One region of the Spirillospora sp. CA-108201 genome, then DNA from elsewhere that is predicted to be linked to it. Evidence: riboswitches for the same ligand, from Rfam matches in the RefSeq annotation. Region 1 holds a riboswitch; each other region holds the start of a gene.
What was found. A riboswitch is a leader RNA that binds a small molecule or an ion and turns the genes downstream of it on or off. The one in region 1 is predicted to bind cyclic di-AMP.
Positions count from the first base shown of each region.

Region 2: it holds a riboswitch for cyclic di-AMP, as region 1 does, so the genes downstream of both, ACQEU6_RS21075 (C40 family peptidase) here and ACQEU6_RS36635 (NlpC/P60 family protein) in region 1, are expected to answer to the same signal.
Region 3: it holds a riboswitch for cyclic di-AMP, as region 1 does, so the genes downstream of both, ACQEU6_RS32800 (C40 family peptidase) here and ACQEU6_RS36635 (NlpC/P60 family protein) in region 1, are expected to answer to the same signal.

Region 1 covers NZ_JBNJNE010000001.1:7,627,542-7,634,217, forward strand. The annotation lists gene shc (squalene--hopene cyclase) at 1-1,015, shown strand, start outside; gene hpnH (adenosyl-hopene transferase HpnH) at 1,077-2,081, shown strand; gene ACQEU6_RS36635 (NlpC/P60 family protein) at 2,155-2,886, opposite strand; cyclic di-AMP (ydaO/yuaA leader) riboswitch at 2,897-3,035, opposite strand; gene ACQEU6_RS36640 (MFS transporter) at 3,351-4,826, shown strand; gene ACQEU6_RS36645 (cobalamin-independent methionine synthase II family protein) at 5,092-6,129, opposite strand; gene ACQEU6_RS36650 (bis-aminopropyl spermidine synthase family protein) at 6,253-6,676, shown strand, end outside.
Region 2 covers NZ_JBNJNE010000001.1:4,348,914-4,355,589, reverse strand. The annotation lists gene ACQEU6_RS21100 (hypothetical protein) at 1-708, shown strand, start outside; gene ACQEU6_RS21095 (phosphotransferase) at 734-1,642, shown strand; gene ACQEU6_RS21090 (hypothetical protein) at 1,648-2,094, shown strand; gene ACQEU6_RS21085 (winged helix-turn-helix domain-containing protein) at 2,174-2,719, shown strand; gene ACQEU6_RS21080 (transposase) at 2,629-3,249, shown strand; gene ACQEU6_RS21075 (C40 family peptidase) at 3,596-4,612, opposite strand; cyclic di-AMP (ydaO/yuaA leader) riboswitch at 4,620-4,754, opposite strand; gene typA (translational GTPase TypA) at 4,945-6,676, shown strand, end outside.
Region 3 covers NZ_JBNJNE010000001.1:6,828,201-6,834,876, reverse strand. The annotation lists gene ACQEU6_RS32820 (histone-like nucleoid-structuring protein Lsr2) at 1-270, opposite strand, end outside; gene ACQEU6_RS32815 (RDD family protein) at 1,244-1,867, opposite strand; gene ACQEU6_RS32810 (RDD family protein) at 1,875-2,672, opposite strand; gene ACQEU6_RS32805 (amino-acid N-acetyltransferase) at 2,678-3,199, opposite strand; cyclic di-AMP (ydaO/yuaA leader) riboswitch at 3,471-3,678, shown strand; gene ACQEU6_RS32800 (C40 family peptidase) at 3,682-4,677, shown strand; gene ACQEU6_RS32795 (LuxR family transcriptional regulator) at 5,029-5,259, opposite strand; gene ACQEU6_RS32790 (LacI family DNA-binding transcriptional regulator) at 5,649-6,676, shown strand, end outside.

The DNA of each region.
Region 1 (6,676 bases):
GCTGGACGGGCTCGAACGCTTCACGATCCGGGACGGGAACGGACGCCGCCTTGAGGCGTGCCAGTCGCCCGTCTGGGACACGGTGCTCGCCGTGAACGCGCTCGCCGACGCGGGCGTGGCCGCCGACCACCCCTCCCTGCTGCGGGCGGCCGAATGGATCGTCGGCGAGGAGGTCCGCGGGCCGGGGGACTGGGCGGTGAAGCGGCCGGGCGTCCCGCCGGGCGGCTGGGCGTTCGAGTTCGACAACGACGTCTACCCCGACACCGACGACACCGCCGAGGCGATCCTGGCGCTGCGCAGGGTCGGCCTCCCGGAGGCGGAGGAGCCGATCAGGCGGGCCGTCCGATGGCTGGAGGGGATGGCGTCGCGCGACGGCGGCTTCGGCGCCTTCGACGCCGACAACACCCGCGAGCTGTGCACCAAACTGCCCTTCTGCGACTTCGGCGCCGTCATCGACCCGCCGTCCGCCGACGTCACCGCCCATGTCGTCGAGGCGCTGTCGAAGGAGGGCCTCGCGGAGTCGGCCATGGTCAGGCGCGCCGTCGTGTGGCTGCTCCGGGCGCAGGAGGCGGACGGCTCGTGGTTCGGGCGCTGGGGGGCGAACCACGTCTACGGGACGGGCGGCGTGGTGCCCGCGCTCGTCGCGGCCGGGGTCGGTCCCGGCAAGCCCGCCGTCCGGCGCGCCGTGGTCTGGCTGGAGGACCACCAGAACCCCGACGGGGGCTGGGGCGAGGACCTGCGCTCCTACGACGACCCCGCGTGGGTCGGGCGGGGGGAGTCCACCCCGTCGCAGACGGCCTGGGCGCTGCTGGCGCTGCTCGCCGCGGGCGAGCGCACCCCGGCCGTGGAGGCCGGCGTGCGGTGGCTCGTCGACCACCAGCGGCCGGACGGCACCTGGGACGAGGACCACTTCACCGGCACCGGCTTCCCCGGCGACTTCTACATCAACTACCACCTGTACCGGCTGGTGTTCCCCGTCAGCGCCCTCGGCCGCTACCTGGACGGCGCGGCATGAGGCGGGCGCGCGGTCCTGCGGAGACCACCGAGTCCACCCTGCACAAGGAGGTCCGGACACCATGAGCATGCCGCTCCGCCAGAGCCTTCGCATCGGCGGCTACATCCTGCGCAACAAGCTGCGCCGCCGGGAGAAGTTCCCGCTCATCGTCGAGCTGGAGCCCCTGTTCGCCTGCAACCTCGCCTGCGCCGGCTGCGGGAAGATCCAGCACCCGCACGACGTGCTGAAGAGGCGCATGCCGGTCGAGCAGGCCCTCGCCGCCATCGAGGAGTGCGGCGCGCCGATGGTCTCCATCGCGGGCGGCGAGCCGCTCATGCACCCGCAGATCGACGAGCTGGTGAACGAGCTCGTCAGGCGCAAGAAGTTCGTCTTCCTGTGCACGAACGCGCTGCTCATCCCGAAGAAGCTCGACAGGTTCACGCCGTCGCCGTACTTCGCGTGGGCGGTGCACATCGACGGGCTGCGGGAACGCCACGACGAGTCCGTCTGCAAGGAGGGCGTGTTCGACGACGCCGTCGCCGCCATCGAGGAGTGCCGGCGGCGGGGGTTCCGCGTCACGACCAACACGACGATCTTCAACACGGACACGCCGCAGACCGTCATCGACGTCCTGAACTACCTCAACGACGACCTCGGGGTCGACGAGATGATGATCTCGCCCGGCTACGCCTACGACAAGGCGCCCGACCAGGAGCACTTCCTCGGCGTCCAGGAGACGCGGGAGCTCTTCCGCAAGGCGTTCGGGGACGGCAACCGCAAGCGGTGGCGCTTCAACCACTCGCCCCTGTTCCTGGACTTCCTGGAAGGCAAGGTCGACTTCCCCTGCACGGCCTGGGCGATCCCGTCCTACTCCCTCTTCGGCTGGCAGCGTCCCTGCTACCTGATGTCGGACGGCTACGCGCAGACCTACCAGGAACTCCTGGACGAGACCGACTGGGACTCCTACGGACGAGGCCGCGACTCCCGGTGCGCCAACTGCATGGCCCACTGCGGCTACGAGCCCACGGCGGTCTTCTCGACCCTCGGTTCCCTGAAGGAGTCGCTGCGGGCCGTCCGATCGGTCTGATCCCGTCCCGCCTCACGACCCGTTCTGCCCGGCACCGGCGATCCGCCGGTGCCGGGCGTCTTTCAGGGGCGGCCTACTTGAGGGACGTCGGGCGGTACGCCTTGTACTCGTCGCCCGAGGAAAGCCCGTAGTCGAGCGTCCGGTGGTCGGTTCCGTACCGGCCGCGCTGCTCGTAGGCCCAGTACGACGAGTGCTTCTTGTCGGCCCACTTCTCGAAGATGACGACGTGCCGGGTGGTGTTGCTGCCGAGGGCGTCCATGACGAGGTCGCCCTTCTTCAACTCGGACATCTTGATGCGCTCGGTGTACCGCGACGAGGTGAGGCCCACGGTGTTCGGCCCGGGCTTGGGCAGCCCCAGCGCCATGGACACGAATCCCGAGCAGTCGGTGCGGTAGCCGTTGTGCGTGCTGGTCTGGCTGTAGGGGACCCGCTCGCCGGTGTGCGGATGCCAGGTCCTGGCCCGCGCGATGACCTTGGACCGCTCGTCCGACTTGGATTCCGCGGCCTGCTTCTTGGGCTTGCTCTTCGTCGACGGCGCGGCCTTCACCGGCGCCATGTAGTCCTTCTGGACCTGGACCTGCGCTCTGGTCTGCTCCTGCGGCGCGGCCTGCTGCGGCGCGGTCCGCTGCTGCGGCACGGTCTGGACGGCGGCGACCGTCTCGGTGGACGCGTGCTGCAAGGCCGTCGGCACGGCCGCCGTCACGCCGAAGACGGCGAGACCCGTCAGCGTGACCGTGGCCCAGGGGGTCGGTCGCAGAACGCGCGACCACTTGCCGTGCTCGCCTTTCGGTTGCTTGCCTTTCACAGGGGGGCTCCTTGCTTCCATGTGCCGCCTACCGGGTTAGCTGACGGGTTCGGACGTGGAAGTCGCCCTACGGCCTGAGCAGGCCGATTCACCCCAGTGCGGGTTGGGTCCCCGGCTCCGCGCCATGGCGGACTCGGCGGGTGCCGCTGGGGGACAGCGGCGCTGACGATGTGGGACCCGATCGACGTCGCGTCTCGGGCCTTGTCGCGGGGTGGGAACCCCGCCCCACCATGTGGGACAAAACGCCTGGAAGACGTCTTGAAGGGGCAAAGTTACTGAAATCGTAAAGAAACGGCAAGGTCACGCATCTCGATTTCCGCAGCTCAGTGCCCTGTCGGCCGTCGTGCGAGCCGCCGGTGCGGGGCGTCCGGTCGGCGAACGAGACTCGATCCGTCACTAGACGGAGAAGAAACCTCCAGTTATTATCCGGAGGAGAATCCTTCATTTACCGGGAGGTGGGCTCCATGACCGCCATCACGGCGCGGACCGCGTCCGGCCCGTACGCGGGCGCCCCGAACCGGCGCTGGGCGGCGCTGGTCGTCATCGCCGTCGCGCAGCTGATGATCGCCCTCGACGCCACGATCGTGAACATCGCGCTGCCGACGGCTCAGCACGCGCTCGGCTTCGGCGACGCCGACCGGCAGTGGATGATCACCGCCTACACCCTGTCCTTCGCCGGGCTGCTCCTGCTCGGCGGCCGGATCGCCGACCTGGTCGGGCGGCGCCGCAGCTTCCTGGCCGGGCTGGCCGGGTTCGCGGTCGCCTCGATGATCGCCGGGGCCGCGCCGGGCTTCGGGGTCCTCGTGGTCGGGCGCGCCCTCCAGGGGGCGTTCGCCGCGCTGCTCGCGCCCACGGCCCTGTCCCTGCTGGCCGTCACCTTCACCGAACCCAAGGAGCGCGCGAAGGCGTTCGGCGTGTACGGCGCCGTGGCGAGCAGCGGCGCCGCCGTCGGGCTGCTGCTCGGCGGCGCGCTGACCCAGTACGCCGACTGGCGCTGGTGCCTCTACGTCAACGTGGCGATCGCCGCCGCCGCGTCGGTGGCGGGACGGATCGTCCTGCCGGCGCCGCCGGGCTTCCCCGGGTCGCGCCTCGACTGGATCTCGGCCGTCCTCGTCACCGGCGGCCTGGCGGCCGTCGTGTACGGCGCCGGCCAGGCCGCCCCGCACGGCTGGGACGCCTGGCAGACCCTCGCGCCCCTCGCGATCGGCGTCCTGGCGCTCGCCCTGTTCGTCGCGCGCCAGGCCGGGCACGGCGCGCCGCTGCTGCCGCTGCGGATCCTCGCCGACCGCGACCGGGCCGGCGCCTACCTCGCGGTGGCCACCGCGGTCGTCGGCGCCTTCGGGGTCTTCCTCACGCTCACCTACTACCTCCAGGTGGTGGCGCACTTCTCGCCGATGCGCACCGGGCTGGCGTTCCTGCCGATGGCCGTCGCGAACTCCGCGAGCGGCTACCTGGTCGGCGCCGTGCTCATCCGGCGGGTGCCCGCCCGGCTGCTGATCGCCGGCGGCCTGCTCACGGCCGCGGCCGGGCTGGCCGTCCTGACCCGGCTCGACGCGGGCAGCGGCTACGCCACCGCCGTCGTCCCGGTCGAGGTCCTGCTCGGGCTCGGCATGGGCGCCGCGTTCCCGCCGGCGTTCTCGCTGGCGACCGCGGGCGTCTCCCCGCGCGAGGCCGGGGTCGCCGCCGCCGTCGTCAACGCCGCGTCCCAGATGGGCGGCTCGATCGGGACCGCCGTCGTCAACACCGTCGCGATCGGCGCGACGGCGGGCTACCTGCGCGAGCACGGCCCGGGCGGCTCACGGGTGACCGCCCTCGTGCACGGCTACACCACCGGTGCGACCGTCTCGGCCCTGGCCCTGACCGCCGTCGCCGCCCTGGTGATCTTCCTGATCCGCACCCCCGCCCCCTCGGACACCGCCGCCGGGCGCGCCTCCCGATGACCGCGACGGCCGACCACGCCGGCATTGCCAAGGAAGCCGCGTCAGCGGGCCGGGCGCCGCTCGGGCCCCACCCCGGCGGGCCGGCCGCCTTCCGGGACGCCGCGGCGTCGTCCTGAACCCGGCTTCCGGTGCCTCACCGCCCGCCTCGCCCCCGGCGGCCGCCCGAACCGACGAGCGCACAGCCCGACGCCGGTGGCGTGGAGGCCCTGGCCCATGAGGCGGGACCTCGACGCCACCGGCGGGGGCGAACTCGGATCGGGGCGGGTCAGAGGCCCAGTTCGGTGGCGGCCAGGGCCGTTCCCTCGACGCGGGCGGCTATCTTCGCGAAGGCCGTGTCGCGGGACGTGGAGGTGTCGTCGGCGAACGGGGAGAAGCCGCAGTCGTCGCAGGTGCCGAGGCGGTCGACCGGCAGGTGGCGGGCGGCGGCGAGGACGCGGTCGCGGATCTGCTCGGGCGTCTCGACGCGCGGGTCGATGGGGTCGACGACGCCGACGAAGACGCGGGCGTCCGAGGGCAGGTGCCCGGCGACGATGGCCAGGATCCGGTCGGGGTCGGGCTCGCTGGCCAGTTGGAGGTAGAAGTTGCCGGCCCTGAGCTCGAAGAGCTTGGGCAGCAGCCCCGCGTAGTCGACGTCGAGGCTGTGGGTGGAGTCGAGGTCGCCGCCCGGGCACACGTGCACCCCGATCCGGGCGCGCTCGTCGGCGGAGAAGCGCTCCAGGACCCGGTTGTTGAGCGCGATGAAGGCGTCGAGCACGCCGCCGCTGGGGTCGAGCTTGAGCGACAGGCGCCCCTCGGTGAAGTCGAGCTGCACCACGTGGGCGCCCGCGTCCAGGCAGGAGCGGATGTCGGCCTCGGCCTCGTCGACCAGGTCGTCCAGGAACCTCTCGCGCGGGTAGCCCTCGATGCCGTCGGCCGGGTACAGCAGGCTCAGGGCCGAGGGCGCGATCACCGCCTGCTTGACCGGCGCGGTCGCGTGGCGCTGGGCGGCCCGCAGGTAGTCCACGGCGTGGCCGGTGTAGCGGAACGGGCCCGCCGTCAGCCGCGGCAGCTGCCGCTGGTGCCCGTCGGCGAACGGGATCACCGCGCCGTCGGGGGCCAGGTCGGCCAGGCCCGCGATCGGGTAGGTGGCGAAGCTCGGCTTGGACTGCTCACCGTCGGTCACCACCGGTGAGCCGAGCTCCTCCAGCCGGCGGAGGGTCTCGCGCACGGCGCGGTCCTGGGCGGCGGCCAGCTCGGACGGCGAGGCGGCGAGCAGTTCCTGGGGACGCGGGATGCTGCCGATGGGCTCTGTGGGGAGGGGCATACCCCAAAGCTACGCTACTCAAAGTAGTGAGTGAAGTGCTTATCGTGACCAGAGGTGGCCGTGTGAATTTCTGGCGTCGTCGCGGAGAATTCGCTCCGGCCCGTGCGCCGGTAGCATTCGCGGGTGGTTGATGGGGGAGCACCGACAGGGCCGCCGGTCGCGGCGGACATGGATCCCCGGCGGATCCACGCCGCGCTGAGCCTGCTGGCGGACCGGCGCTGGCGGACGCTCGGCGAGCTGGTCCGGGAGACGGGCGCGCCGCGGCGTTCGGTGGAGTCGCTGCTGGCCGGGCTCTCGCTGGAGCACGCGGGCGGCGACCGGTTCCGCCTCGCCCCGGAGCAGGCCGGCGAGATCGCCGAGTCGCTGCGCACGGGACACCGCCCGCTCGACCCGGCCGATCCGGTGGCGCACCTGCTGCCCGAGTACGCCGCCGTGGTGGAGCGCATCGCCGGGCTGATCGAGCGGGCTCCGCGGGCGCGGCACGTCCTGGACCATGTGTCGGCCACGCCGGAGACGGTGGTGCGGCGGGCACTGCTCCTGGGAGCGC
Region 2 (6,676 bases), 3.3 Mb from region 1:
TTCCCCGAGCAATTCCACCCGGGGTGGAACCGAATCGACGGTGTCACCGTCGACGGAAAATCCCTCACGATCCAGCCGGAGAAGTATTTCTTCCGGTACGAGAACCCTTCATGGATCGTGTGCGACTGGCAACACGTCAGGGCGGGCCTGCTCAACGTCCGGGAAACCACAACAGAAGCCATCGAGCAGCAGGCTCTGGAATTCGTCCAGACCTACGGCCGCACCACCGAAGACCCGGCGGCCGTTCTGGGCGTCGCGTGGCACGTCAACGCGTGGATCTTCCGCGACGAGATCGCAACCGAGCCGGGAATGGCGAAACTCGGCGTCCGGCCGGTGCACGCGCGAATGCTGCGGGAGGTGTCAACGCTCATGGCCCTCAACCGGGTCGAGTTGTCCGGGCGCATCAGCAACGTCGGCCCGGCATGGATGGCACCGATTGCCGTCAAAGCCGTTTACGGCCTGAACCAGGGTGAGGCCGAACTCGTCGACGAGTTGTACCACGGCGCATGGTTCGACGAGTCCCGCAGAGTCGAGGCGGTCAAGGCCAATGCCGCGCTCGGCGGCCGACTGGTTCACGGGTGCCAGTCGCAAGCGGACATGCGGGGCGGCGCTGTGGTGCCGTTCGGCGTCGACCTCACCGAGTTCCGGCGGGAACTCGCCCACTTCGGCGACGACTGGATCACGCGGGTGGAAGCCTGTGGCCGGTAACTCCGGACTGGAGGGGGCGGGCGGAATGTCCGCCCCCTTCCCCGTCCTCGCCGCGATGCTACGAGCCCGCGATTTTCCGCCAGCCATCCGGCGGGAACCAATCCACGTCTGGGCAATGTCATCGGTGGAACGCGTCCATTTGAAGGACGGCCAAACGGTCATCCTCAAATCAGCGTCCCCACTCTTCGCCAAAGAAGCGGCGACCCTGAAACACGTCGCTCCTTACGTTCCCGTCCCGCAAATGCTTGGGGCACGCACACTTCCCGACGGCCGCCTAGCCATGCTTTTGCAAGATCTGGGCGAGCATCCCGAGGAAGACCCGCCACTAGAGGTAGGCGCACGCGTCGCCGTCGGGGTGCACGCATGCCCGCCGAAAGGCGCACTTCCCCGTCTATCGCGAGCGCGCCTTGCCGCACTCCCGAAAGATGCCCTCGCGTCATTGACCACCCTGCATAGGTTCGGCAGATGGAGCGACACCGACGACATCCGGGAATCGCTAGAGGCACTCGTGAAGGTTGCACGGCGGCGGTCTCGTGATGCAGCCGTTCCGCCGTTCGGGATGTGCCACAGCGAGTTTCATCCGACGTCGATACACAGAGGACCGCGAGGCTTGTACGTGCTCGATTGGGCACGCGCATTCACCGGGCCCGGTCTACTCGATCTCGCATCCTGGGAGGACACGCCAAAGCCACTCAACACCGACGCGCTAGCCAACCTGATCGTCCGCTACGTCGAAGCGGGCGGCCCTCTCGAAGCAATGAAGAAGCGAGACGGACTAGCGCCGCAGATATGGGCCGGGGGGTGGCATCGCGTATGGATCAGTGAATGGTACTTGCAACAGTGCGTCTACTGGATTCCAGACCCAGCCAATGACCCGGCCGTTCAGAAAGTTGTGCGGCGACATCTGTCGGAGGCAACCGAATGTCTTTGTTAGCGAACGTGCACCCCTCCGAGCAACTGGCTACGCCCGAAGGCGACCGGGTCTCGATAGACACCGAAATGATCCCACTCATTCGCGCGCTGTGGGCAATCAGGCTCCGCACGGCTGGCTGTTGCCAGGACCTCGGCGAATCTATCTTGCCCGCAGCCGCATGGGAGACCTGCACCGGCCGACGCAGGCACGCGCATTTCTACACCGGGCAAGCGTGGCTCAAAATGCCCAAGGCCGACGCGTGCGCTTTCCTGTCGCTCGTGGGGACCAATCCGGTATTCCGGGAACGCCTTAACCGGTGGACGATGCCCGACGCATGGGACTCATACGTCTACATCACCGCAGACGAAGACGGTGCGTCTCTATCGACGTGGGCACAAGTGCACTTCCCACGAACACAAATCGCCGAGGTCACCGATATCCTCACCCAAGAACGGGCGACCCGAAACAGCTAGAGAGCTTCAATAGTTAGGGTTACCGACTGTGTCTTGGTGGTGACTGGCCTGTCGGGTGTGGGCGGGTTTCCCTTGGTGGATGCGGTATGGCGAGGGCGGCGGGTTGACCGCTGTGGAGCGGGCGCGGCGGGAGGCGCTGCGGCTGGAGGCGGCCCGGCTGTTCGAGGTGGGGCTGTCAGATGCGCAGATCGGGCGGCGGTTCCGTGTGTCGCGGATGTCGGTGAACCGGTGGCGGCGGGCCTGGCAGAGCGGCGGTACGGCGGCGCTGGCGTCCAAGGGAGCCGGCGGCGCGAAATGCAAACTGACCGATGACCAGGTGAATCTCCTGGAGGAGGCGTTGGATCTCGGCCCGGCCGCGCACGGCTGGACCGAAGACCAGCGGTGGACACTCGCGCGGATCGCCGAGGTGATCTGGGATCTGTTCTCGGTCTCCTACACACCGGCCGGAGTGGACGTGCTGCTGCACCGGATCGGGTGGAGCGTGCAGACGCCGACCCGCCGTGCGGCCGAGCGCGACGAGCAGCGGGTTGACCGGTGGCGGGCGGAGGTGTGGCCGACGGTGGAAGCACCGCGGCGGACCTGGGCGCCTGGATCTGCTTCGAAGACGAAGCCGGCCAGGGGCTGAGGCCGCCCAAAGGCACCACCTGGGGACGACGCGGACGCACACCGGTGGTGCGCGTCACCGCCCGCGGCACCCACCGGATCTCGCTGGCCGCGCTCGTGGCGATCAAGCCCGGCGAGCATCCCCGGCTGATCTACCGCGCACACGCCTACCGCGGCCGAAAACACGAGAGGAAGGGATTCGACGAGGGCGACTACATCCGATTACTGGATGCCGCTCACCAGCAACTCGGCGGGCCGATCGTCGTCGTGTGGGACAACCTCAACACCCACCGCTCGGCCCGGATGCGCCGCTACCTGGCCGCCCGGGACTGGCTCACCGTCTTCCACCTGCCGCCCCATGCTCCTGAACTCAACCCCGTCGAGGGCGTGTGGTCACACCTGAAACGGTCCCTGGCCAACCTCACCAAGCACACCATCGACCAGCTCATGCAGCTGATCAAGACCCGCCTGAAACGCATCCAGCACCGGCCCGCACTGCTCAACAGCCTCCTCGCCCACACCCACCTGCAAATCAGTAACCCCAGCTATTGAAGCTCTCTAGAAGGGCGCAGAGACACGGCCCGTACATTTCCAGGGTGATGTACGGGCCCTGCGCCTTGTCTAGGTTCGGCACCTTCCAGGCATTCGGCGGTTCACTCGTCAGCAGGTCGAGCACCACCAGACCTAGGGGGCGAACAGCCCCCTAGGACCCGGCACAGGGGAGCCCACGGGAGCCAGAGAGGGAGCCAACTCCCCAAGATCTCGCCCGTCATCCCCCGACGCCCCTTGGCGGGTAACCGGCGTATCGGCTGGTCAACGGCCATCCCGGCGACCCTGCCAGACTCTGTGACCAAGATGGTTGCGGGAGGGCCGCCAGGCCCGAAGGAGGAGAAAGAAGCTAAGAAATACGGTTCGCGCCTGCGTAGTCGGAGCGGTCGGAGAGTTTGGAGATTTTGACCACGTCGCCGGTCTGGGGGGCGTGGAGGTACTTGCCGTCGCCCAGGTAGATGCCCATGTGGTGCAGGTTGCCGCCGAAGTACACCAGGTCGCCGGAGCGGAGTGCGCCGCGGGAGACCTTCGTGCCCATGGCGAACAGGTCGCCGGTGTAGTGGGGGAGGCCGGGCTTGCCGACCTGGCCGTAGGCCCAGACGACGAGGCCGGAGCAGTCGAAGCTGCTCGGTCCGGCGGCGGCCCACACGTACGGGGAGCCGAGCTTGGTGAGCGCCTTGCGGGCCATCTTCGCGGGCAGGCCCGAGCCCTTCACGGTGGCGCTGAGGCCGGTGCGCGGGTCGCTGGCGTGGGTGGTGGTCAGCTTGTCGAGGCGCTTCATCACCTCGGAGACCTTGGTCTTGGCGGCCTCGCGCGTCTTCTTGGCGTCGTCCCAGGTCTTCTTGACCTGCGCGGTCCTCGCCTTCGCGGTGCGCTCCGCGGCGTCGGCCTGGTCGATCTGCTTCTTCAGGGCGAGGACGGCGGTGGCCTGGCTCTGCGCGAGGTAGGCGCGGTCGGACAGCCCTTCGGCGGACGTGCCGGAGCCGAAGAGGACGTCGGGGCCGCCGGCCATGTAGTTCGCGGCGGCGAGGCTGCCGAGCTTCTGGCGGGCGGGCTCGGCGAGGGCGCGCAGCCGCTCGGCCTCCTTGGTGGCGTCCCGCTCGGCCTTGCGGGCCTTGGTGAACTCCACGCGGGCCTTGTTGAACTTCTCCGTGAGGATCTCGGCCTCTTCGTTCAGCGCGTCGAGGCTCTTGCGCAGGCCCTTCTCCGTCGTCGGCGTGGGGCTCGGCGCGGCGGGCGCGGAGGCGGGCCGGAACGGCTGGGCGGCGTGGGCGAGGTCCGGCGCGGTGGCGCCGAGGCCTATCAGGAGCAGGGTGGCGGTGGCGGTGGGCAGGACGCGACGCCGCCGATGGGGATCCGGAGCCAAGCCGGTGCTCTCCTCTCCTCGTACGCCTACCGGGTTAGCTGACGGGTTCGGGCCAGGAGTCGCCCTACGACGTGTGAGTCGATTCACCCCGGAGGACGTGGGTCCCCGGTTCTCCCCGCGGGAGATTCGGCGTTCCGGCCGCAGCCCCGGGGGGTGGGGCCTCGGACGACCGGATCTCGGGCAGATTACAAAGGATGCGCAAAGTTGGCCAATCGAGGTTCGTGTGACGGAGGGGACGAACGACTCGGAGTGGGTGGTACGCACGGCCAAGTAGAATGGATACGGCCGCACGTCTGCGGCGACTCCCGAACTCTCACGCAAGGCGAACCCGCATGCCCATCTCCACGCGCGACGACCTCCGTAACGTCGCGATCGTCGCCCACGTCGACCATGGCAAGACGACGCTGGTCGACGCCATGCTCTGGCAGTCCGGCGCCTTCCGCGAGAACCAGGACGTCGACGACCGGGTGCTCGACTCCAACGACCTGGAGCGCGAGAAGGGGATCACGATCCTCGCGAAGAACACCGCGGTCCTGCACAACGGGCTGACCATCAACATCATCGACACCCCGGGGCACGCCGACTTCGGCGGCGAGGTCGAGCGCGGCCTGTCCATGGTGGACGGCGTCGTCCTGCTGGTGGACGCCAGCGAGGGCCCGCTCCCGCAGACCCGGTTCGTGCTGCGCAAGGCGCTCGCCGCGCGGCTGCCCGTGATCCTGGTCGTGAACAAGACCGACCGTCCCGACGCGCGCATCGACGAGGTCGTGGACGAGACCTACGAGCTGTTCATGGACCTCGACGCCGACGAGGACCAGATCGACTTCCCGATCGTGTTCGCGTCGGGGCGCGCCGGGCGGGCCTCGCTCGACAAGCCGGCCGACGGCGCCATGCCGGGCAGCGAGGACCTGGAGCCGCTGTTCAAGGTCATCACCGAGACGATCCCCGCTCCGTCCTACGACCCCGACGCCCCGCTCCAGGCGCACGTGACGAACCTGGACGCCTCCAGCTACCTCGGCCGGATCGCGCTGTGCCGGGTGCACGCCGGCACCATCAAGAAGGGCCAGCAGGTCGCCTGGTGCCGCCACGACGGCAGCGTCGACCGGGTGAAGATCACCGAGCTGATGATGACGGAGGCGCTCACCCGCAAGCCCGCGGACGAGGCCGGTCCCGGTGACATCATCGCCATCGCCGGGATCCCCGACATCATGATCGGCGACACCATCGCCGACCCCGACGACCCGCGCCCGCTGCCGCTGATCACGGTGGACGAGCCGGCGATCTCCATGACGATCGGCACCAACACCGGGCCGATGGCCGGCCGCGAGAAGGGCACCAAGGTCACCGCCCGGATGGTCAAGGACCGGCTCGACCGCGAGCTCGTCGGCAACGTGTCGATCCGGGTGCTGCCGACCGAGCGTCCCGACGCCTGGGAGGTGCAGGGCCGCGGCGAGCTGGCCCTGGCGATCCTGGTGGAGAACATGCGCCGCGAGGGCTACGAGCTCACCGTCGGCAAGCCGCAGGTCGTCACGCGCGACATCGACGGCAAGAAGCACGAGCCGGTCGAGCGGCTCACCGTCGACATCCCCGAGGAGTACCTCGGCGCCGTCACGCAGCTGATGGCGGTCCGCAAGGGCCGCATGGAGCACATGACGAACCACGGCACGGGCTGGATCCGGATGGAGTTCCTCGTCCCGGCCCGCGGCCTGATCGGCTTCCGTACCGAGTTCATGACGGAGACGCGGGGCACCGGCATGGCGCACCACGTCTTCGAGGACTACGAGCCCTGGTTCGGCGAGCTGCGCACCCGCCCGTCCGGCTCGCTCGTCGCCGACCGGTCCGGCGCCGCCACGGCCTTCGCGATCACCAACCTCCAGGAGCGCGGGACGTTCTTCGTCGGCCCGACCACCGAGGTGTACGAGGGCATGATCGTCGGCGAGAACTCCCGTTCCGACGACATGGACGTCAACATCACCAAGGAGAAGAAGCTCACGAACATGCGGTCGTCCACCGGCGACGAGCTGGAGCGGCTCACCCCGCCCCGCCGCCTGTCGCTGGAGGAGGCCC
Region 3 (6,676 bases), 800 kb from region 1:
ATTGACCTTGATGCCGTTGTTCTTGGCCCAGGCGCGGATCTCGGCACTGCGCTCGCGGCTGGACGCGCCGCGCTGCCGCCGGCGGCGGTTGACCGTGCCCGCCTTGCGCGACTTCTCGACGAACGGCTGCAGCGATTCCCGCAGCTTCGTCGCGTTGGCGCCACTGAGGTCGATCTCGTAGGAGGCGCCGTCGATCGAGAACGCTACGGTCTCGTCCGCCTCGCCACCGTCGAGGTCGTCGACGAGAAGCACTTGAACCTTCTGTGCCATGGGGACAGACCTTTCAGCTTGAGCAAACTCCAATCGAGTGCCAAAGATATACCTAGAACTTCGCGGATGACAATTCCAGCATCCACCGTGAACCGGCTCTCACACGAAGTCGCCTTCCTGCCCGTGACCGGCTGTAATCAGCCTCATCGTTTCGGGTGGGCGCGACCCCTCGGACGACACCTGGATCCGGTCCCGGTGTCCATGAATTTCCAAGCTCCGGCGACGCGCCCGGGTTTTCAGGCGTGACCGGTGTCACGGCCTGGCGGCCTGACCTGCACTTGCGTACGCGCATTGGTCCGGCGGCCCCGGCCGCGCGGCGATTAACCCTCCGTATCGCCACTAAGCGCGCCCGCAGCGTAATACGCAGCCGACCCCGGCGCCTGATCAACGCCCGGACCGGGGGATGTCGACGAATAACGGCGGAGGGTCCGGCATCGAAATCTGTTGCCGGGGCCGGGCGCGAGTAGTCCGCGCCCAGCTCAGGACGCCGATGGGTCACGGCCGACCGCGATCGCTGCAAATCGGGAGATTTGGACACAATCCCACCGCCTGCCCCAGTTCTTCGACCCGGCGCCCGAGTCTGGAGCAGGGCCGGCCTCCGACTCCACGCCGCTCGTCGGCATGCCGCGCGAAAGGTCCGTTCCTAGTGCGGGAGCATGCCATCCGAAGTAAGTCCACGGCCGCCGACAAGCGGCCGCGTTCTGGTCACAGCAACAGCATCGGAGGGAACTGTCAAAGCGGAGGCGACGTCCGGGACGCGACAGATCCCACCGGTTTCAGGACCGTAACCGGAACGAGCGGGCATATGCCGTCGACACCCTGGACGTCCGGAAACAGGTGACCATCTCGACGAAAACATGTATGGCGCATGCGAGTGGACCGGGGCACGCGTCCGCCCGCGCACCCGAGTGCGCGGTATCGGACGGGTGTTATCGGACCCCCGCGAGCACCTCCCGGCGCGGCGGAGAGTGCCTCAGAAGGCCGAGGATTCGGGCCGCGGGCGTTTTACCACGAGCGTCCCGGCGAGCCTGTCGTGAACGGCCTGGCGGCGAACGCCCTCGAACACGGCCCCGGCGTTCACGACCCAGAAGATGCTCGCGAGCACGCCGAGAACCGGAATCGGACGGAGCCCGATCGGCACCGAATAGACGGCGGCCCGCAGGACGCAGTGCAGGACGTCAGGACGCACGGTCGCGCCCGTCGTCACCGCCTCCGGCTCGGCCGCGGTCTCCTCGGGCCTGGGAGCCGCCACGGGCACGAATCCGGGCACGGAGACGGGGAAAGCCGACACGCCGCCGAGCCCGGCGCCCCCGTCCGCTCCCCCAGCTCCCCGTGGCGCCGCTTCAGGCGCCTCCTGAGCCGTCGCCGCGACCACTTCGATGCCCGCGACGCGCTTGCCCAGCGTCCGGCCCCAGAGGGCCAGCTGGATCGCTTCGTACAGCAGCATGCATCCGGCCACGGCGGTCGGAGCGATGACGTCCGCCGTGTGCCCGGATACCAGTTCACGGACGGCGAGAACGACGGGCACGCCCACGACGAGCGTGTCCACGACGCGCGCCAGGAGCCTCTGCCCCGGCTCGGCGAGCGGTGCCGCCATCGTTGCCTTAGCCCGCGTACTCGGAGTACTCGGAATCGTCATATCCGACCCGCTCGTCTATGACGAGCGTGCCGGCAAAGCGATCGTGCAGCGACTGATGCAGAGGCTGGTCCCAGATGGCCCACAGGTAGGCCATCAGCGCACCGGCCCAGACCAGCACCATCCCGTAGGCGGCGTAGTCCCACACCATCACGGCCAAGACGAGGAAGAAGAAGACGCCGAGCTGGTAGCCGACGTGGGTGATCCCGGCACGCCAGACAGCCTGCGTCGTGGTGATGGGGCTGCCCGCGGGCCTCGCCTGTACGACACCCAAGCCCAGGACGCGCTTCCCCAGCGTCCGTCCCCACATGGACAGCTGCACGGCCTCGTAGATGAACGGCAACACGGACAGGACGCAGAAGAGGGTGAAGATAATGGGCCAGTTCCACACACCCCCCTCGTCCTCCGTCTTGCTGCCGGGCTTGCCCAGGCCGAAAGCGCCGATCGTCACCGGCAGGACGAGGGCGAACCCGAAGACCGCGACGAGCGCGTTGTCGATGATGCGCGCACCCGCACGACGGTGGATCGGCGCCAGGACCGGGTCACCGCCGTCGTCGTAGGAGCCGTAGTCGTCGTAGGCGGGCTGCTGGTTCCACTGCTGCTGTTGCGTCTGCCATTGCTGCTGGGGCTGCTGGTCCCAGTGCTGCTGGGACGGCTGCTGCTGTGGTTGCTGCCACTGAGAACCTTGGTACGGAGGCGGCGGGCCGTAGGAACCCGGCCCCTGCTGGGGCCGGTAAGGCCGCCCGCCGTGGGGGGAATCGCTCATTTGGGTCAGTCCTCCAGGCGAAGCAACATCCGGGTGTTGCCCAAGGTATTGGGCTTGACCCGATCGAGGTCCAAGAACTCTGCCACGCCTTCGTCGTAGGAGCGGAGAAGTTCCTCGTACACCTCTGGCGCCACCGGAGTCCCCAGGATCTGCTGGAAGCCGTGGCGGGCGAAGAACTCCACCTCGAAGGTAAGGCAGAACACCCTTCGCACGCCGAGTTCACGCGCGTTCTCCAGGAGGCGGGTCACGATCCGGTGCCCGATCCCCCGTCCGCCGCACCCCTTGTCCACGGCGACAGAACGGACCTCCGCGAGGTCCTCCCACATGACGTGGAGGGCGCCGCAGCCGACGAGCGGCCCGGGCGTCCCGTGCTGGATGTCCTCGGCGACCCAGAACTCCTGGACGTCCTCGTAGAGCTTGACCGTCGACTTCTTCAGCAGGCGCCGCCCCGACCCGGCGTACAGGTCGACGAGCCTGCGGATCTCCTGGACGTCGGCGGTGCGAGCCCGCCGGATCACGACTTCCACAAACAGGCGAGATTATCGAACGCCGCGGACCGTCCGGGAGACGCCCTCCGCCGGCGGGCGCCGAGCACCGCGCGCAAGTGACTAGATAAAAGCGACTAGGCACTCGCGGGGACGGCGGAAAAGTGAGGCAGAACACAGGAGGCGAGGCGCGACCCGTCCGGCGTTTCGCTCGTTCACCGCGCCGCGCGACCTGCGAATTCGCATGTTCTGGTTGGCATCCAATGCGGGGTCCGTTAGTGTCCATCGCTGACGTCGGCCCACCGCGAGGACGGGGGCCGCACCGCCGAGTCCCACGGGTCGCAACCAGCTGCCCGAGGAGCCGGGGACCCACTTTCGGAGCGTTTCGGGGGATCGCCCTGAGCGTCCGAACGCGAGGGGTGAATCCGCATTCGCGGGCGATCGGTTCGCTCGCGGGCGCGGACGGGCTGCTCCGGCCCGAACCCGTCAGCCGACCCGGTGGGCGGCTGAGGAGAGGAGTATTCGTGAAGCGATCGCGGCATGCTTCCCTTTCACACTTCCGTGGGCGCGCGGTCATCGTGGTCGGCGCGCTCGCCGTCGTCTCGGCCGCCCCGCACGCGATCGCCCCGCAAACGATCGCCGTCGCGCACGCCGACCCCGAGCCCTCCGCCAAGGAGCTGCGGACCAAGGCGCTCAAGCTCGCCGACCAGCTGGAGCAGCTCACCGAGCAGTACAACGGGCTGAAGGTCCGGCTCGCGCAGTCGCAGCGCGCCGCCAAGGTCGCCACGGAGAACGCCAAGCGCCAGGAGAAGACGCTGGAGGCGCTGCGCCAGAAGGTCGGTTCCCTCGCGGCGACGAGCTACATGCAGGGCGGATCCGACCCCGCGGTGTCGTTCGTCGCCTCCCAGGACCCGCAGTCCATCCTCGACCAGGCCGCGACGCTCCACTACTTCGCCAAGCAGGACAGCACCCAGGTGCTCGGGCTGATGCAGGCCATGCAGTCCGCGCAGCGGGCCCGCAAGTCGGCCGAGGCCCGCGCCAAGCAGGTGAAGGACCTGAAGACGCAGCTCGACTCGCAGCGCACGAAGGTCACCGACGCCTACGAGAAGATCCGCGGCAAGCTCGTCGACAAGGACCCGAGCCAGCTCGCCAAGCTCCCCGTCATCGGCACCGGCAAGGCCGCGCAGGCGCTCCGGTACGCGATGAGCAAGATCGGCCGGCCGTACGTGTGGGGCGCCGCCGGCCCGACCACCTTCGACTGCTCCGGCCTCACGATGTGGGCCTACAAGCAGGTGGGCATCAACCTGCCGCACTACACCGGCAGCCAGTGGAACGCCGGCACGCACGTGTCGCGCGGCGACCTGCAGCCGGGCGACCTCGTCTTCTTCTACTCCGACCTGCACCACATGGGGATCTACGTCGGCGGCGGCAAGATGCTGCACGCCCCGCACACCGGTGACGTCGTGAAGATCGCTTCCATGGGCGGACGCCCCTTCGCCGGCGGCGTCCGAGTCGCCTAACCCCTTCCCCGCCGATCCCCCTCACACTCGCCGCCCGCGCCGCTCGGCCCGTCGGACGGGTCGAGTTCGTGGTGGGCGGGGTGGCCCGTCGCGTCGATCGAGCCCGTCGCACCGTTCGGCATGAGGTGCTGGTCGATCGCGGGGCGCGCTGACCGTGAGCGTCGCGGGGGTGGGCTTACCGGAGGCCGGGCGGGGCTGTCAGGACCGAAAGCCGTCCGCGGCGACGCCTTCTGCAGGGACCTACCTGCCAGGGCGCGGGCGCCGCCGCTGCGGGGTCGGACGGAATTCGGACGTGCCGCCGTTTCTCCGGATGACGCTCGCCGTCCCCTGGCGAGCGTCGGGGGTGCATCGCTAGATGAGCTGCCTCCGGGCCGCCCACACCACGGCCTCGATAGGGGTGTTGACCTCCAGCCGGTCGCAGATCGTCCGCAGCCGGCGCCGCAAGGTCCGAGCGCTCAGTTCCAGCTTGCGTGCCGCCACATCGGCGGTGACACCGCTGGCGATCTGGGCGAGCAAGCGGATCTCTTCCTCGCTCAGCCCGTAATCGTCGGTGCCACGACGTGCGAGTGTGGCTGTTTCCACTCCGTCCTCCCTCGTCCGTGGTGATGACCGCGGGGATGCAGCCGTCCGCTGCACAGGCACGGGTTGGGCCTCGATCTGTACGCGCGTTGGGTTGCCGGGTCCGGACCCTTCCGGACTTAGATCATCGGATTCCTCTTCTGTCTCGCGTGCTTGGCCGGAGGTGGCCGCATGGCCGATTGCGGGGGTGTACGGGGGAACTCCGGGTGACGATTCACTCGTTGGCCTGCCGAAGGAGACGGGATGTGATCGCCAGCCATCCACCCGTCCCCCCTCGCCGAACCCACCGGTCCTCGCGCTGAACGAAGATCGTGAATCGTTTCAAGCTACGCTTCGGCTCGGAACGCTAGGCGGCCGGATCCGGCCCGTCAAGCGCCGGTCAAGAGCGCTGCGTGCCCGATCGCTCACCATGTGTGACCGTGCATTCGGCGCCCCGCCATGCCAAACTCCACTACCTGGGAAAACGCCCATGGAGCGGGACGAGGAGCGAGTTGCCACAGACCAGTATTCGTGAGGTCGCGAGGCGTGCTGGGGTCTCAGTTGGGACCGTTTCGAATGTCCTAAACCGGCCAGATCTCGTGGCCGAAGCTACCCGTGACCGCGTCCGCGCGGCGATCGAGGAGCTCGGATTCGTCCGCAACGCGTCCGCGCGGCGGCTCCGCACGGGCCCCGAACGGACCGCGGGCGAGTTCGGCGATCAGCCGCGCCGGGCGTTCGGCGTCCTCGTCGAGGACCTCGCCAACCCGTACGCGACCGACGTCGCGCGGGGCGCCGAGGCCGCGCTCAACGCGGCGGGCCACGACGCCCTGTGGCTGTCCAGCGACCATTCCGCCGACAAGGAGCGCCGCCTGCTGGCGCTGCTCGCCGACCAGAACGCCGCCGGGGTCCTCGTCATCCCGGTGGGGATCGGCCCCCGCGACATCTCCCGGCTGCGCGCCGCGGGCATGAGCGTGGTGCTGATCGACCGGGACGCCTCCGACGCGTGCTCCGCCCAGGTCGACCATGTGGCGGGCGGTGAGGCCGCAGCGGCGTACCTGCTCGGCATCGGACGGGAGCGCATCGCGTTCGTGACCGGGACCCCCGAGCCCCAGCCCTGCGTGGAGCGCCGCGACGGGGCCGCCCGCACGATCGCCGCGGCGGGTCTCGGCAAGCCCCCGGTCCTGACGCAGGACGCCCTGAGCCCGGCGGAGGGGCAGGCCGCGGCGCACCAGATCATGGCCATGTCGCCGGTGCCCGACGGTGTGTTCTGCGCCAACGACCTGCTCGCGATCGGCCTGATCAACGAGCTGACCCGGCTCGGCGTCCGCGTCCCCGGGGACATCGCCGTGATCGGCTACGACGACATCGAGCTCGCGGCGAGCGCCGCCGTGCCGCTCACCACGGTCCGCCAGCCGCGCCGCGAGCTCGGCTGGGAGGCCGC